Regions from separate parts of the Streptomyces sp. NPDC022910 genome, predicted to be linked through region 2. Evidence: riboswitches for the same ligand, from Rfam matches in the RefSeq annotation. Region 2 holds a riboswitch; each other region holds the start of a gene.
The links. Region 2 has a riboswitch for cobalamin ahead of nicT (Nickel transporter NicT). Riboswitches for the same ligand answer to the same signal wherever they lie in the genome.

Region 1 (4,189 bases), on a different contig from region 2:
AGGCCGCGTTGCGGGATCTCCCACGCCGTGCGGTACAGGGTCCGTACCTCGGCGGGGATCCAGGCGAAGCCCTGCACCGAGCCGCCCGAGTCGCGCAGCGCCTCACGCGTGCGGGCGTCCCAGACGCCGAGGTCCTTGAGGTCCTGCACCAGGTAGGAGTTGACCTGGAGGAACTCGCCGGACAGCGTCTCGCGCTTGAACAGGTTGGAGACCTGCGGCTCGATGCACTCGTACACGCCTGCGATGGAGGCGATGGTCGCGGTGGGGGCGATCGCGAGGAGCAGCGAGTTGCGCATGCCCACGGCGGCGATCCGTTCCCGCAGGGTCGCCCAGCGCTCCGGCCAGGTCGGCTCGACAGGGTAGTGGTCGGGATGCAGGACCCCCTTGGCCGTACGCGTCTTCCCCCAGGCGGGGAGCGGGCCGTTGCGCTCGGCGAGGTCGGCGGAGGCCTCGTAGGCGGCGAGCATGATGCGCTCGGCGATACGGGTCGAGAGCGCCTTCGCGTCGGCGGAGTCGAAGGGCAGGCGCAGCTTGAAGAAGACGTCCTGCAAGCCCATCGCGCCGAGGCCGACCGGGCGCCACTTGGCGTTGGAACGGCCCGCCTGCTCGGTCGGGTAGAAGTTGATGTCGACCACGCGGTCGAGGAAGGTGACGGCGGTGCGGACCGTGGCGTCCAGCCGCTCCCAGTCGAGGTCGCCGGCCGCCGTGTCGACAAAGGCACCCAGGTTGACCGACCCCAGATTGCAGACAGCCGTCTCCCCGTCGTCCGTGACCTCCAGGATCTCGGTGCAGAGGTTGGAGGAGTGGATGACGTGGCCCGGCTCCGCGGTCTGGTTGGCGGTGCGGTTGGCGGCGTCCTTGAAGGTCATCCAGCCGTTGCCGGTCTGCGCGAGGGTGCGCATCATGCGGCCGTACAGATCGCGGGCCGGGATCGTCTTCTTCGCCAGCCCGGCCGCCTCCGCCCTGCGGTACGCGGCGTCGAACTCCGGGCCCCACAGGTCGACCAGCTCGGGCACGTCGGACGGCGAGAACAGGGACCACTGCTCGTCCGCGTCGACCCTGCGCATGAACTCGTCCGGGATCCAGTGCGCGAGGTTGAGGTTGTGCGTACGGCGGGCGTCCTCGCCGGTGTTGTCCCGCAGCTCCAGGAACTCCTCGATGTCGGAGTGCCAGGTCTCCAGGTAGACCGCGGCCGCGCCCTTGCGCCGGCCGCCCTGGTTCACGGCGGCGACCGAGGCGTCGAGGGTCTTCAGGAAAGGGACGATGCCGTTGGAGTGCCCGTTCGTGCCGCGGATCAGCGAACCGCGCGACCGGATGCGGGAGTACGACAGCCCGATGCCGCCTGCGTGCTTCGAAAGACGGGCGACCTGGTGGTAGCGGTCGTAGAGGGAGTCCAGCTCGTCCTTGGGGGAGTCGAGGAGGTAGCAGGACGACATCTGTGGGTGCCGCGTGCCGGAGTTGAAGAGGGTGGGGGAGGAGGGGAGGTAGTCGAGGCGGCTCATCAGCCCGTAGAGCGCGGCGACTTCGTCGACCGAGCGGGTGGTGTCGTCCTCGGCGAGGCCGCTCGCCACCCGCAGCATGAAGTGCTGGGGCGTCTCGATCACCTTGCGGGTGATCGGGTGCCGGAGCAGGTAGCGGCTGTGCAGCGTGCGCAGGCCGAAGTAGCCGAAACGGTCGTCGGCTGCGGGGTCGACGAGGGCGTCGAGACGGTCGGCGTGCAGCCGTACGAACTCGGCGGTGCGGTCGGCGATGAGTCCCTCGCGGTGTCCGACCGCGACGGACTCGGTGAAGGTGGTGACGCGCTGGGAGGCGGCCTCGGCGCGGATGCCGATCGCCAGCAGGCGGGCGGCCAGCCGCGAGTAGGCGGGGTCCTCCGAGATGAGTCCGGCGGCTGCCTCCGTGGCCAGCTCGCGCAGCTCCTCGGCGATTTCGCAGTCCTCGCGAGCCGACCGGCCGCGCAGCGCGGCGGCGGCGACCCTGCCGGGATCGGCGTCGGGGAGGTCGGCGGTCAGCTCGGTCAGGGTCCGCAGCAGCGCGGCACCGGGGCCGTCGGTCTGCGTCGCCGGGGTGGCTGAAGCCGGGTCGGCTGGCGCGATGGTCACGTGGGACTCTCCCTCGCTCGGCACGGGGCCTGGCGGAGGGCAGAGGCAGCTCACGAGCGCGCGCGGCGTCGCGTCCACCGGCCCATTCCACGAGGCCCGGACGTCAGGCGCCCGGGCCGGACGGCCGGGCGCACTGTCGGCAGGTCCTCGGACTGACGCTCGGACGTGCACGCATGGGCGAACACGCACAAGTACACCGTTGCGGGACAGTTCCGGATTCGCACCGGATTCCCCTGCGGCGACAGCGAGCATGAGCATACATCTTGTGCCGGGCTGCGATGTCACCCCCAGATGTTGTGTCGTGGTGGTGTCAGAGCGTCAACTCGTAGGTGAGGAGAGTGATGTCGTCGAGCTCGGGGAGGGGATTCCAGTCGCGCTCGGGAGTGCGGAGGAAGCCCAGCCGCTCGTAGATGCGGTGGGCGGCGTGCATCGTGCGCTGGGTCGACAGGACGACGCTCATGCAGCCGGCGGTGGCCCGTGCCCGGTCGACACAGGCGCGGACGAGGGCCCCTCCGGCACCGCGGCCGCGAGCCGTGCGGTCGACCGCGAGCATCCGTATCTCGGCCTCCCCCGGGCCGGCGATGTCGGCCATGGGGCCGCCGGCCGGCACGAAGGTCACGCCGCCGAGGACGCGGTCGCCGTCGCTGGCCACCAGCACCTCGGCGGCAGCCGCCCGCCTGGCGACGTCTCTCAGCTCGCCCAGGTACTCGTCGCTCTCGCCGAAGTCGAGGAGGCCGTCCTGGAGGTAGGCCTGGGCGGTGATGTGGCCGAGCGCGTCGTATTCGTCGGGGGTCGCCTGCCGGATCACGATGTCCATGCGGCCGAGTGTGCCGGACGGGTACGACAACGGGCCGCCGGATTTCCTCCGACGGCCCGTGAAGCACCGGTTCCTAGTGGGATGTGCCCGCCGTCGCCGGCGGCAGCTCCACCTGCACCCCGGGGTCGCCCGCGTCCACCGTGTAGTCCTCCGGCCTGGTCTCGTCGACGCCCTCGGGAGCCTTGACCGCCTTCAGGACGAAGGTCAGCACCACCGTGACGACGACGTTCAGTACGAATGCCGTCAGGCCGATGTAGCCGATCTCGCCGATGCCGGGGATCTCCTTGGCCGAGCCACCGAAGTGCTTCTGGGTCGGGGAGGCGACCCCATAGGCCGCGAGCGTGCCGTAGACCATGCCGACCGCCCAGCCCGCCAGCAGTGCCCAGCGGTGGAACCAGCGGGTGAACAGGCCGCCGACCAGGGCCGGGAAGGTCTGCAGGATCCAGATGCCGCCGAGCAGCTGGAAGTTGATCGCCACCGTCTTGTCCATGGTCAGGACGAAGACCAGCGCGCCCACCTTCACCAGCAGCGACACGATCTTGGAGACCTTGGTCTCCTGTTCGGCCGTGGCGTCCGGCTTGATGAAGTCCTTGTAGATGTTGCGTGTGAAGAGGTTCGCGGCCGCGATGGACATGATGGCCGCCGGGACGAGGGCACCGATGCCGATCGCCGCGAACGCCACGCCTGCGAACCAGTCCGGGAACATGTTCTCGAACAGCTGTGGGATCGCCAGCTGCCCGTTCTGCACCTTGATGCCGGCCGCGATCGCCATGAAGCCCAGCAGCGCCAGCAGACCCAGCATGAGCGAGTACAGCGGCAGGATCGTGGTGTTGCGGCGGATGACCTCACGGCTGCGCGAGGACAGCGTCGCCGTGATCGAGTGCGGGTACATGAACAGCGCGAGCGCCGAGCCCAGGGCGAGCGTCGCGTACGTCCACTGACCCGCCTCCGGCGGTGCCAGGGCCCCGCGCGGCTTGCCCGTCGCCGGATTCGTCTGCGCGAACGCCTGGCCCGCCTTCGCGAAGATGTCGTCGAAGCCGCCCAGCTTGATCGGGATGTAGATGATCGCCACCGCGATGACGATGTAGATCAGGGCGTCCTTCACGAACGCGATCAGAGCGGGGGCCCTGAGACCGGACGAGTACGTGTACGCCGCGAGCACACCGAAGGCGATCAGCAGCGGCAGATCCTTCACGAACCAGTTCGTGTTCTCGCCGCCGCCCACGCCCATCACGTCCAGCACGGCCTGGATGCCGACCAGCTGGAGCGC
Region 2 (4,189 bases):
GTCCCGGCGCGGCCCGCCCCGGGGATCCCCGTACGCGATCTGACCCCCCGACACCGAGCACGAGTACGGAGCCATCCCACCCATGTCCCCGATGCGTACCACCCTGCGCCGCGCCGGCATCGTCGCCGCTCTCACCGCCGCCGGCGTTCTCACCGCGGCGGGCGCGGCCTTCGCGCACGTCACCGTGCACCCCGAGAGCTACGCCAAGGGCGCCACGGACGGCGTGCTGACCTTCCGGGTCCCCAACGAGGAGGACACCGCCGCGACCACCAAGGTGCAGGTCTTCCTGCCCACCGACCACCCGATCCTGGGCGTGCTGGTCAGCCCGCAGGACGGCTGGACCGCGCAGGTGACCACCACCAAGCTCAAGACACCGGTCAAGACGGACGACGGCAACATCACCGACGCCGTCTCGGAGATCACCTGGACCGGCGGGCGCATCCGGCACGGCCAGTACCAGGACTTCGACGTCGCCTTCGGCCAGCTCCCGGACAACACCGACCGGTTGACCTTCAAGACGCTGCAGACCTACTCGGACGGGAACGTCGTCCGCTGGATCGAGGAGACCCAGAACGGCGCGGAGGAACCGGAGAACCCGGCGCCGGTCCTCCATCTGACCGCCGAGGGCGCGGCCGAGGGCAACGGTTCGACGGCGACATCCTCCTCCACCGGCACGGCGCAGGAGAAGCCGAGCGGTTCCACGACCAAGGCCGCCGCCACCAGCGACTCCACCGCCCGGGAGCTCGGCATCGCCGGCCTGGTCGTCGGTGTCCTGGGCCTGGCCGCCGCCGGCTTCGCGATCGCCCGCGGCCGCACCCGCACGTCGGCGTCCGAGTGACCGGGGCCCCGCCCCGTCGGCGTCAACTCCCGTCCGCGGGGCGGGGAGTCCACCGTTCCTCGACCCTCGCCAGCCGCCAGTACGCGAGCGCGGCCGCCCACACGACGACGAACAGACCGACGATGATGAAGCCCACGTTGTCGAGGTCGAGTCCGGCGATCCAGCCCGTCACCGCGTCCCCGAGGTCCAGCTTGTCGTGCAGGACGCCGACGAGCTCGATGGTGCCGATCACGAAGGCCACCGCGATCGACAGACCGGTGATCGTGAGGTTGTAGAACACCTTGCGCACCGGGTTCGAGAAGGCCCACTGATAGGCGAAGTTCATGAACGTGCCGTCGAGCGTGTCGAACAGGCTCATCCCGGCCGCGAACAGCAACGGCAGGCACAGGATCGCGTACCAGGGCAGCCCGGCGGCCGCCCCGCTGCCGGCCATCACCATCAGCGTGACCTCGGTCGCGGTGTCGAAGCCCAGGCCGAACAGGAAGCCGAGCGGGAACATCTGCCCGGGGCGGCTGATGGACCTGGTGAAGCGGCCGAGGACGCGGTTCATGAACCCCCGGGAATCCAGGTGCTGTTCGAGTTCCTTCTCGTCGTACGTGCCCGCCCGCATGGCCCGGAAGACTCGCAGGATGCCCCTGAGGGCGACCAGGTTGAGGGCGGCGATGAGGTAGAGGAAGGAGCCCGAGACCGTCGTCCCCATCACCCCGAGCACCTGGTGCGTGCCGGAGGTCTCGTTCATGAGGCGTCCGGCGAGCTGGGTGCCTCCGGCGATCAGCGCGGCGAGCACGACCACCACGCTGGAGTGCCCGAGCGCGAACCAGAAGCCCACGGACACCGGCCGCTTGCCGTCGGCCATCAGCTTGCGGGTGGTGTTGTCGATCGCGGCGATGTGGTCGGCGTCGAAGGCGTGCCGCATGCCCAGCGTGTAGGCGGTGACGCCGAGTCCGATCCCGAACGCCTTGGAACCGACTTCGTAGTGCTCCGGGACCACCAGCAGGAACAGTACCCCGAACGCCACGACGTGCAGGGCCGCGATCACCGCCAGCAGTCCGGCGGTCCGCAGGGTGTCCTCGCGCCGCCACTGAAAGGACGCAGGATCGGGCAGGGTCATTACGATCACGCTCCAGCACCTCGTGGATCACTTCGTGAGATGCCGTGGCCGGTCTCCTGGCTGACGGATCACCGCGCCCGCCCCAACCTTCCCGGTCGACACTCGACCAGTGGCGCCACCCGAGGACGGGTGGCACGGGACGGGAACTCCCCGATCACAGTGGCGAGGGCCGCTCCGGCCTGAGCCCCTGGGGGCTTTCACCGGTCTTCCCGAACACCACGGCCCGCCCACCTTAGGGCGGGCGGGGAACGCCTGCAAGACTGCACAGTTGCGCAGGTGTCCGGAGGTATCGAAGATCACACAGAGGTGCCTGGGAGAATGCCCGCATGCATCTCGTCCCCGCCGACCGCGCCGGCAGGCGCACCATCGACGGCCACCGGGTCTGCGAGGCCATCGAGGCCATCGGCGCACCCGAGGCCGTACGTGCCTGGGCCGACCGCTTCTCCCTGCTCGCCGACCCCGGCCGGCTCGCTCTGCTGCTCGCCCTGCACCGGGCCGGACCGCTCGCGGTCTCCGACCTCGCGGTGGCGACCGGCATGAACGACCCGGCCGTCTCGCAGGCGTTGCGGCTGCTGCGGACGGCGGAGATGGTCGCGGGTGAGAAGGAGGGACGGGTCGTCCGCTACCGGCTGATCGACCCGGTGGTACTGGAGCTGCTGAAACAGGTGACGTGACGGACGGTCACTTCGAGGGCGCCGGCTCGCGTTGCAGATGAATGTCCTGGCTCGACAGCGTCATCGGTGACGCGGAGAAGGCACGCAGCCGGATGCGGGTGTTCTTGTCGGGCAGGCCGAAGCGGCCCCCCGGCGCCTCGATCCGGTAGGTGGCCGTCCCATGACCGGCGACGGACGAGGGTCCGTCGAGCACCTTCCAGTACCGGCTCATGCCCTGCCCGGTGGTCACCATGAAGTGGGGTTGGAGAGCAGCGTCGCCGGTGTTGCTCACGCTGACCGTGAGGGTCCTGACCGCCCCGGACGTCCGGGAGGCGGCGGCAGCCTGCAGGTGCAGCGGCGGTCTGCCGGTCGCCGCCACGGTCACGGCCACGAAGGCCGGGGCCAGCAGGGCCGCGGCCACCACCATGCGGGCCGCCCGCCGTCCTTCCAGCAGCCGGGGCTGCCAGGCGGTGGTGAAGGCGCTGGGCGGCACGGTGACGGCGGCCGCCAGCCACAGCGGCGTCATCAGCAGGTAGTAGCCGTCCTGCGAGCGGGTGGCCAGGAAGAACGCGCACCAGGGCAGTACGGTCGCGGCCGGCCCCAGCCGCCGCACGAACAGCACGAACACCGCCAGCAGACCGGCCGCCAGCAGCATGCTGGCATGCGAGTACCAGCTCAGGCGGTCGCTGCCGTCGGTGAAGTAGAGCGAGATGTCGACCAGGCCCTGACCATGGATCACCGCACCCTGGGTGATCGGCAGCGCGATGCCCGAGAGCCAGGTGCGCGGCTCGCTCACGACGAAGTACGCGTTGATCAGCAACCAGGTGCCGGCGGCTATGCCGACGATCCGTGCCACGGCCAGGGCGGCCCCGCGCGTCCCCAGCTCGCCGCGCCGCAGAGCGAAGACCCCGGCGAGCAGGAACGGCGTCAGGAACCACGGCAGTTGCTGGCTGGCACAGGCCGCGCCCAGACAGGCCGCCCGTGCCCAGTCGGCCAGGCCACCCGCACCCATGCGCGTCCAGCGCACCACCACCGGGATGAGGAAGGCGAGGGCGACGACCGCCGGGTAGCCGAGCCGGCCGTACGTCGGGATCATGCCGAAGCCCAGGCACACCAGGGTGGCCGCCGAGCGCCACGGCGTCGGCAGCATTTTCCACATGACGATCGCGCCCACCACGATCGCGCTCGTGGTGACCAGGGTCTCCGGCAGCGCGCTGTGGCCGATCCACAACAGGGGCGCGGTCAGCAGCATGGTCAGCGGCGGATAGCCGTACGTGTAGTCGTAGCCGCCGGTCACCGTCGGGGTGTAGGCGACGCCGCCGTGGTGCTCGAACAGCCAGGGCCACGGCTGCCCGTACACCGCGTGACCGTGGAGCAGCTCCCGGGCGGCCTGCATGGTGAGGATCGACTCGTCGCTGAAGTCGTGTGCCACGGATACCGCGCAGTAGGCGAGCGTGACCGCCGTCACCAGGACGATCAGATCGAGGCGCGCCAGCGAGCGGCTGCTCCGCACCACCAGCGTGAGAACGCCGGTGATCAGGATCGAGGCGTAGCAGACGGAGATGATCGCGGCGATCACCAGCCGGT
Region 3 (4,189 bases), on a different contig from region 2:
CGTATCGAGTTGCGCAAGGCCCGCGAGGAAGCCGGTCTCACTCAGCGAGAGGCCGCCGACGCGCTGGAGTGGTCCCTGTCCAAGCTGATCCGGCTCGAGGCCGGGACGGTCAGCCTCAGCGTGACGGATCTGCGCGCACTGCTCCAGCTGTACAACGTCACCGAACCCGGCCTGGTGGCCGAGCTCGAGGAGGCCGCCCGCGGCTCCAAGGGGCCTTCCTGGTGGGCGCCCTACAGCGACATGGTGCGGCCTCAGTTCGCCCAGTACCTCGGCTACGAGAGCGCCGCGACCTCGATCCGCTTCTACCACCCGTCCGTCGTCTACTCGCTGCTGCAGATCGAGGACTACACGATGGCCCAGCTCGCGCCGCGCGAGAACGGAGAACTGGCCCGTCGGTCGGCGGAGTTGCGCGCCACCCGGCAGGAGCGCATCTTCGACGGGGAGCACGGGCCGGACGTGAGCATCGTGCTGGACGAGGCGGTCGTCCGGCGGGTCATCGGTGGCCCGGGCGTGATGCGGCGGCAGCTGGAACACCTCAAGACGATGTCCCGCCATCCCAGAGTCACCATGCGCGTACTGCCGTTCACGGCCGGCGCGCACTTCAGCATGGGGGCGTCCTTCACCCTGCTGGGCTTCACGGATGGCGACGACCTGCTCTACCTCGAGGGCGCCACCGGCAGCGTGGCCAACCGTGACGACCTCGGCCTCACGGCGCGCTATCAGGAGTGCTTCGAGGACATCAGCAACAAGGCGTACGAGGGTGACCGGATGATCGAACTGATCGACGCGGTCAAGGAGAGTCTCGACAACAGCTGAGGCCCGGGAAGGACGGCCCGGGCAAACAACGGGGAGGGAGACCTATGGCGGTCCTCGGGTTCCTTGAGTGGTGCAGGCAGTTGCGCGCGCTCCGTTTCGTGTCGGCGGGCGACCCGCCCGGATCCGCTCCGGGGCCCGACGCCCCGGACCAGGCACAGCACGTGGTGGACGGTGAGGCGGACAACTCCCAGGGGGAGGACGGAACACGGACGCCGACGACCCGTCTGCTGTTGGGCACGGCATGCGGCAGCGTCCTGCTGTGCAGCATCGCCGTGTCCGCCCGGGTGGCGCCCAGCACCGGGTCGGGCGCCCTGTCCCCCCTGACCACGGCCGTGCTGGGAGCGCTCGGCGCGGCCGCCGTCACCGCCCTCGCGGCGAGCGCAGGCCGGGCCCTGCGCGGCCGCTCGGGAGAGCCGCGCACCCCGGAGATCAGTGGGTCCCCGAGCCCCGCGGACGAACCGTCGCCGCAGCCCGGTCGAGAACGCGGAGACGCTCCGTGACCGGGGTGAGGCCCCACCACAGTCCGGCGCACGTCGCCGCGACGATCGTCACCACCAACCAGACGAGGGCTCGTGCCGTGGATCCCGGCACGAGCAGCGCGGCGAGCGCACCCACGCCCACCGCGAACACCCCCGTGGTCAAGGAGAAGAGCGCCAGCGGGGCCGCCGCCGCCACTGCGGTTCGGGGAGTGTAAGAACCTCCCGTACGCACCGACACTTCCCTGGCCCTGTCCCCCATGGGTCCCTCCCGTCCTCTGGACGGACCTTCAGAAACCGTCCGCTGCCGGGTCCTCGAATCCAGCCAGCAAACCACACCATGCGGTACGGCGAAAGACGAGCACCGGGCCGGTGCGCCGTTTCGAGTCACGCACCAGAATGTGCGCCCCCTCGACGGCCACTTCCACACAGTCGGTGTCGTCACCTCCCGAGTAACTGCTCTTCCGCCACACACGCGCCGACGCCGCCCTGTCGACCACACCGACCTCCGTCTCACCAGTCAGCGCACCGACCCGGCGTCCTCACCGCGACGCTCCCGAGCGCCGTGTCCCACCGCTGCCGCAGGCAACAGAGGCCGGCCACACCAGGTTCGTCTCCCCGCAACGAATCACCCAATGCCGCTCGTCGGCGCTCTCGTTCGTCATGCCGTTTTCGTTCGTACTGCCGTTCCGTAGTCTTCCCAGGTTCCCGGCCCGGAAAGAGCGCAGATAGCGCCGATTCGGACGGCTGACGATATTTCAGCGGTGTGGGGCTCAGCACACCGCAGCTTCGCAGGTCAAGAGCAAGTTGACGGGTGTTCCGGGGGCGTGGTGGACTGCCGGGGCCAGTACGGCGGCAGGAGAGGAAGCCGGTGAGAGTCCGGCGCGGTCCCGCCACTGTCACCGGGGAAGAACTCCCCGGGAGCCAGGAACTCTCGCCGCCGGTCTCGTCGAACCAGGGCGTGGACACCCTGAGTGAGGACATATCGCCATGTGCGGCTGCCGATTGAGGTTCAGTAACCGGGCCCTGCCTGACCCCGCGGTCGGCTGAGCCGATGGGTGCCGATCGCGTCTTCGCGTACGGCGCCGCCGCCGGCCTCCTCGGTGACCACCTGCTCGGCGATCCGCGCCGCGGGCATCCGGTCGCCGCGTTCGGGCGGGCCGCGGGCGCCGTCGAGCGGGTGCTGTGGCGGGACCACCGCGGGTGGGGCGCCCTGCACACCGCCGTGTGCGTGGGCGGTGCCGTGTCCCTCGCGGCGCTCGCCGCCTCCGCCGTACGTCCGTCCCGTACCGCGTCCGTCGCCCTGACCGCGGCCGCCACCTGGTCGGTGGTCGGGGGCACTTCGCTCGCCCGGGAGGCCAGGACTGTCGGGCGCGCCCTCGAAGCCGGAGACGTCGAGGCCGCCCGCGCGCGGCTGCCCCACCTGTGCGGACGGGATCCCCGGGCGCTCGACGCCGACGGGATCGCGCGGGCCGTCGTCGAGTCGGTCGCCGAGAACACCTCGGACGCCGTGGTGGGAGCGCTGGTGTGGGGGGCCGTGGGCGGTGTGCCCGGGCTCGTCGGCTTCCGGGCCGTCAACACACTCGACGCCATGGTCGGCCACAAGTCACCCCGGTACCGGCGGTACGGGTGGGCCTCCGCCCGGCTCGACGACCTCGCGGGCTGGCCGGGGGCACGGCTGACCGCCGCCCTCGCGGCGGCGTCGGGTCCGCATCCGCGGGGAGCCGTGCGTGCCTGGCGTGCGGACGCCGCCCAGCACCCGAGCCCCAACGCCGGGCCCGTGGAAGCCTCGTTCGCCGGGGCTCTCGGGGTGCGGCTGGGCGGGACGCTCTCGTACGGGGGGCGGGTCGAGCACCGGCCGGTGCTGAACGGCGAAGGGCGCGCGGTCCACGTCCAGGACATCGAGCGGGCCGTGCGGCTCTCCCGTCGGGTGACCACGCTCGCGCTCGGCGTCACCGTCGCCGGGCGGCTGTTCACCCGAAGGTTTCTCGCGAAGGGACGTACCTCATGAACGGCGGTCTCCTTGTCGCCGGCACCACCTCCGACGCCGGCAAGAGCGTCGTCACCGCGGGAATCTGCCGCTGGCTGGTGCGGCAGGGCGTCAAGGTCGCCCCCTTCAAGGCACAGAACATGTCCCTCAACTCCTTCGTCACGCGCGAGGGTGCGGAGATAGGGCGCGCCCAGGCCATGCAGGCGCAGGCGTGCCGCGTCGAGCCGACCGCGCTGATGAACCCCGTCCTGCTCAAGCCCGGGGGCGAGCAGAGCAGTCAGGTCGTGCTGTTGGGGAAGCCGGTCGGCGAGCTCAGCGCCCGCGGCTACCACGGCGGGCGGCAGCAGCGGCTCCTGGGAACGGTCCTCGACTGTCTCGCCGAGTTGCGGGGCAGGTATGACGCGGTGATCTGTGAGGGGGCCGGCAGTCCGGCCGAGATCAACCTGCGGCGGACCGACATCGTGAACATGGGGATCGCGCGGGGCGCGCGGCTGCCCGTGCTCGTCGTGGGCGACATCGACCGCGGAGGCGTGTTCGCGTCCTTCTTCGGGACCGTGGCCCTGCTCTCCCCCGAGGACCAGGAGCTCGTCGCCGGGTTCCTCGTCAACAAGTTCCGGGGGGACGTGTCCCTCCTGGAGCCGGGGCTTGACATGCTGCACGGGCTCACCGGTCGGCGGACGTACGGCGTGCTGCCCTTCCGACACGGGCTCGGGATCGACGAGGAGGACGGGCTGCGGGTGTCCCTGCGGGGAACCGTCCGGGAGTCCGTCGTCGCACCGCCCGTCGGCGAGGACGTCCTGCGGGTCGCCGTCTGTGCGGTCCCGCTGATGTCCAACTTCACCGACGTGGACGCCCTGGCCGCCGAACCGGGCGTCGTCGTGCGGTTCGTGGACCGGCCCGAGGAGCT

Region 1: it holds a riboswitch for cobalamin, as region 2 does, so the genes downstream of both, ACZ3TS_RS03480 (ribonucleoside-diphosphate reductase subunit alpha) here and nicT (Nickel transporter NicT) in region 2, are expected to answer to the same signal.
Region 3: it holds a riboswitch for cobalamin, as region 2 does, so the genes downstream of both, ACZ3TS_RS16170 (cobalamin biosynthesis protein) here and nicT (Nickel transporter NicT) in region 2, are expected to answer to the same signal.

What each region holds. Positions count from the first base shown of each region.
Region 1 covers NZ_JBVHHL010000003.1:22,407-26,595, reverse strand. The annotation lists gene ACZ3TS_RS03480 (ribonucleoside-diphosphate reductase subunit alpha) at 1-2,102, opposite strand, end outside; cobalamin riboswitch at 2,224-2,360, opposite strand; gene ACZ3TS_RS03475 (GNAT family N-acetyltransferase) at 2,413-2,919, opposite strand; gene mctP (monocarboxylate uptake permease MctP) at 2,993-4,189, opposite strand, start outside.
Region 2 covers NZ_JBVHHL010000010.1:27,277-31,465, reverse strand. The annotation lists gene ACZ3TS_RS12425 (hypothetical protein) at 1-43, shown strand, start outside; gene ACZ3TS_RS12420 (YcnI family copper-binding membrane protein) at 83-838, shown strand; gene nicT (Nickel transporter NicT) at 861-1,949, opposite strand; cobalamin riboswitch at 1,979-2,185, opposite strand; gene ACZ3TS_RS12410 (ArsR/SmtB family transcription factor) at 2,276-2,623, shown strand; gene ACZ3TS_RS12405 (hypothetical protein) at 2,631-4,189, opposite strand, start outside.
Region 3 covers NZ_JBVHHL010000014.1:60,942-65,130, forward strand. The annotation lists gene ACZ3TS_RS16150 (helix-turn-helix domain-containing protein) at 1-816, shown strand, start outside; gene ACZ3TS_RS16155 (hypothetical protein) at 861-1,316, shown strand; gene ACZ3TS_RS16160 (hypothetical protein) at 1,313-1,510, shown strand; gene ACZ3TS_RS16165 (DUF397 domain-containing protein) at 1,583-1,792, opposite strand; cobalamin riboswitch at 2,129-2,248, shown strand; gene ACZ3TS_RS16170 (cobalamin biosynthesis protein) at 2,347-3,303, shown strand; gene ACZ3TS_RS16175 (cobyric acid synthase) at 3,300-4,189, shown strand, end outside.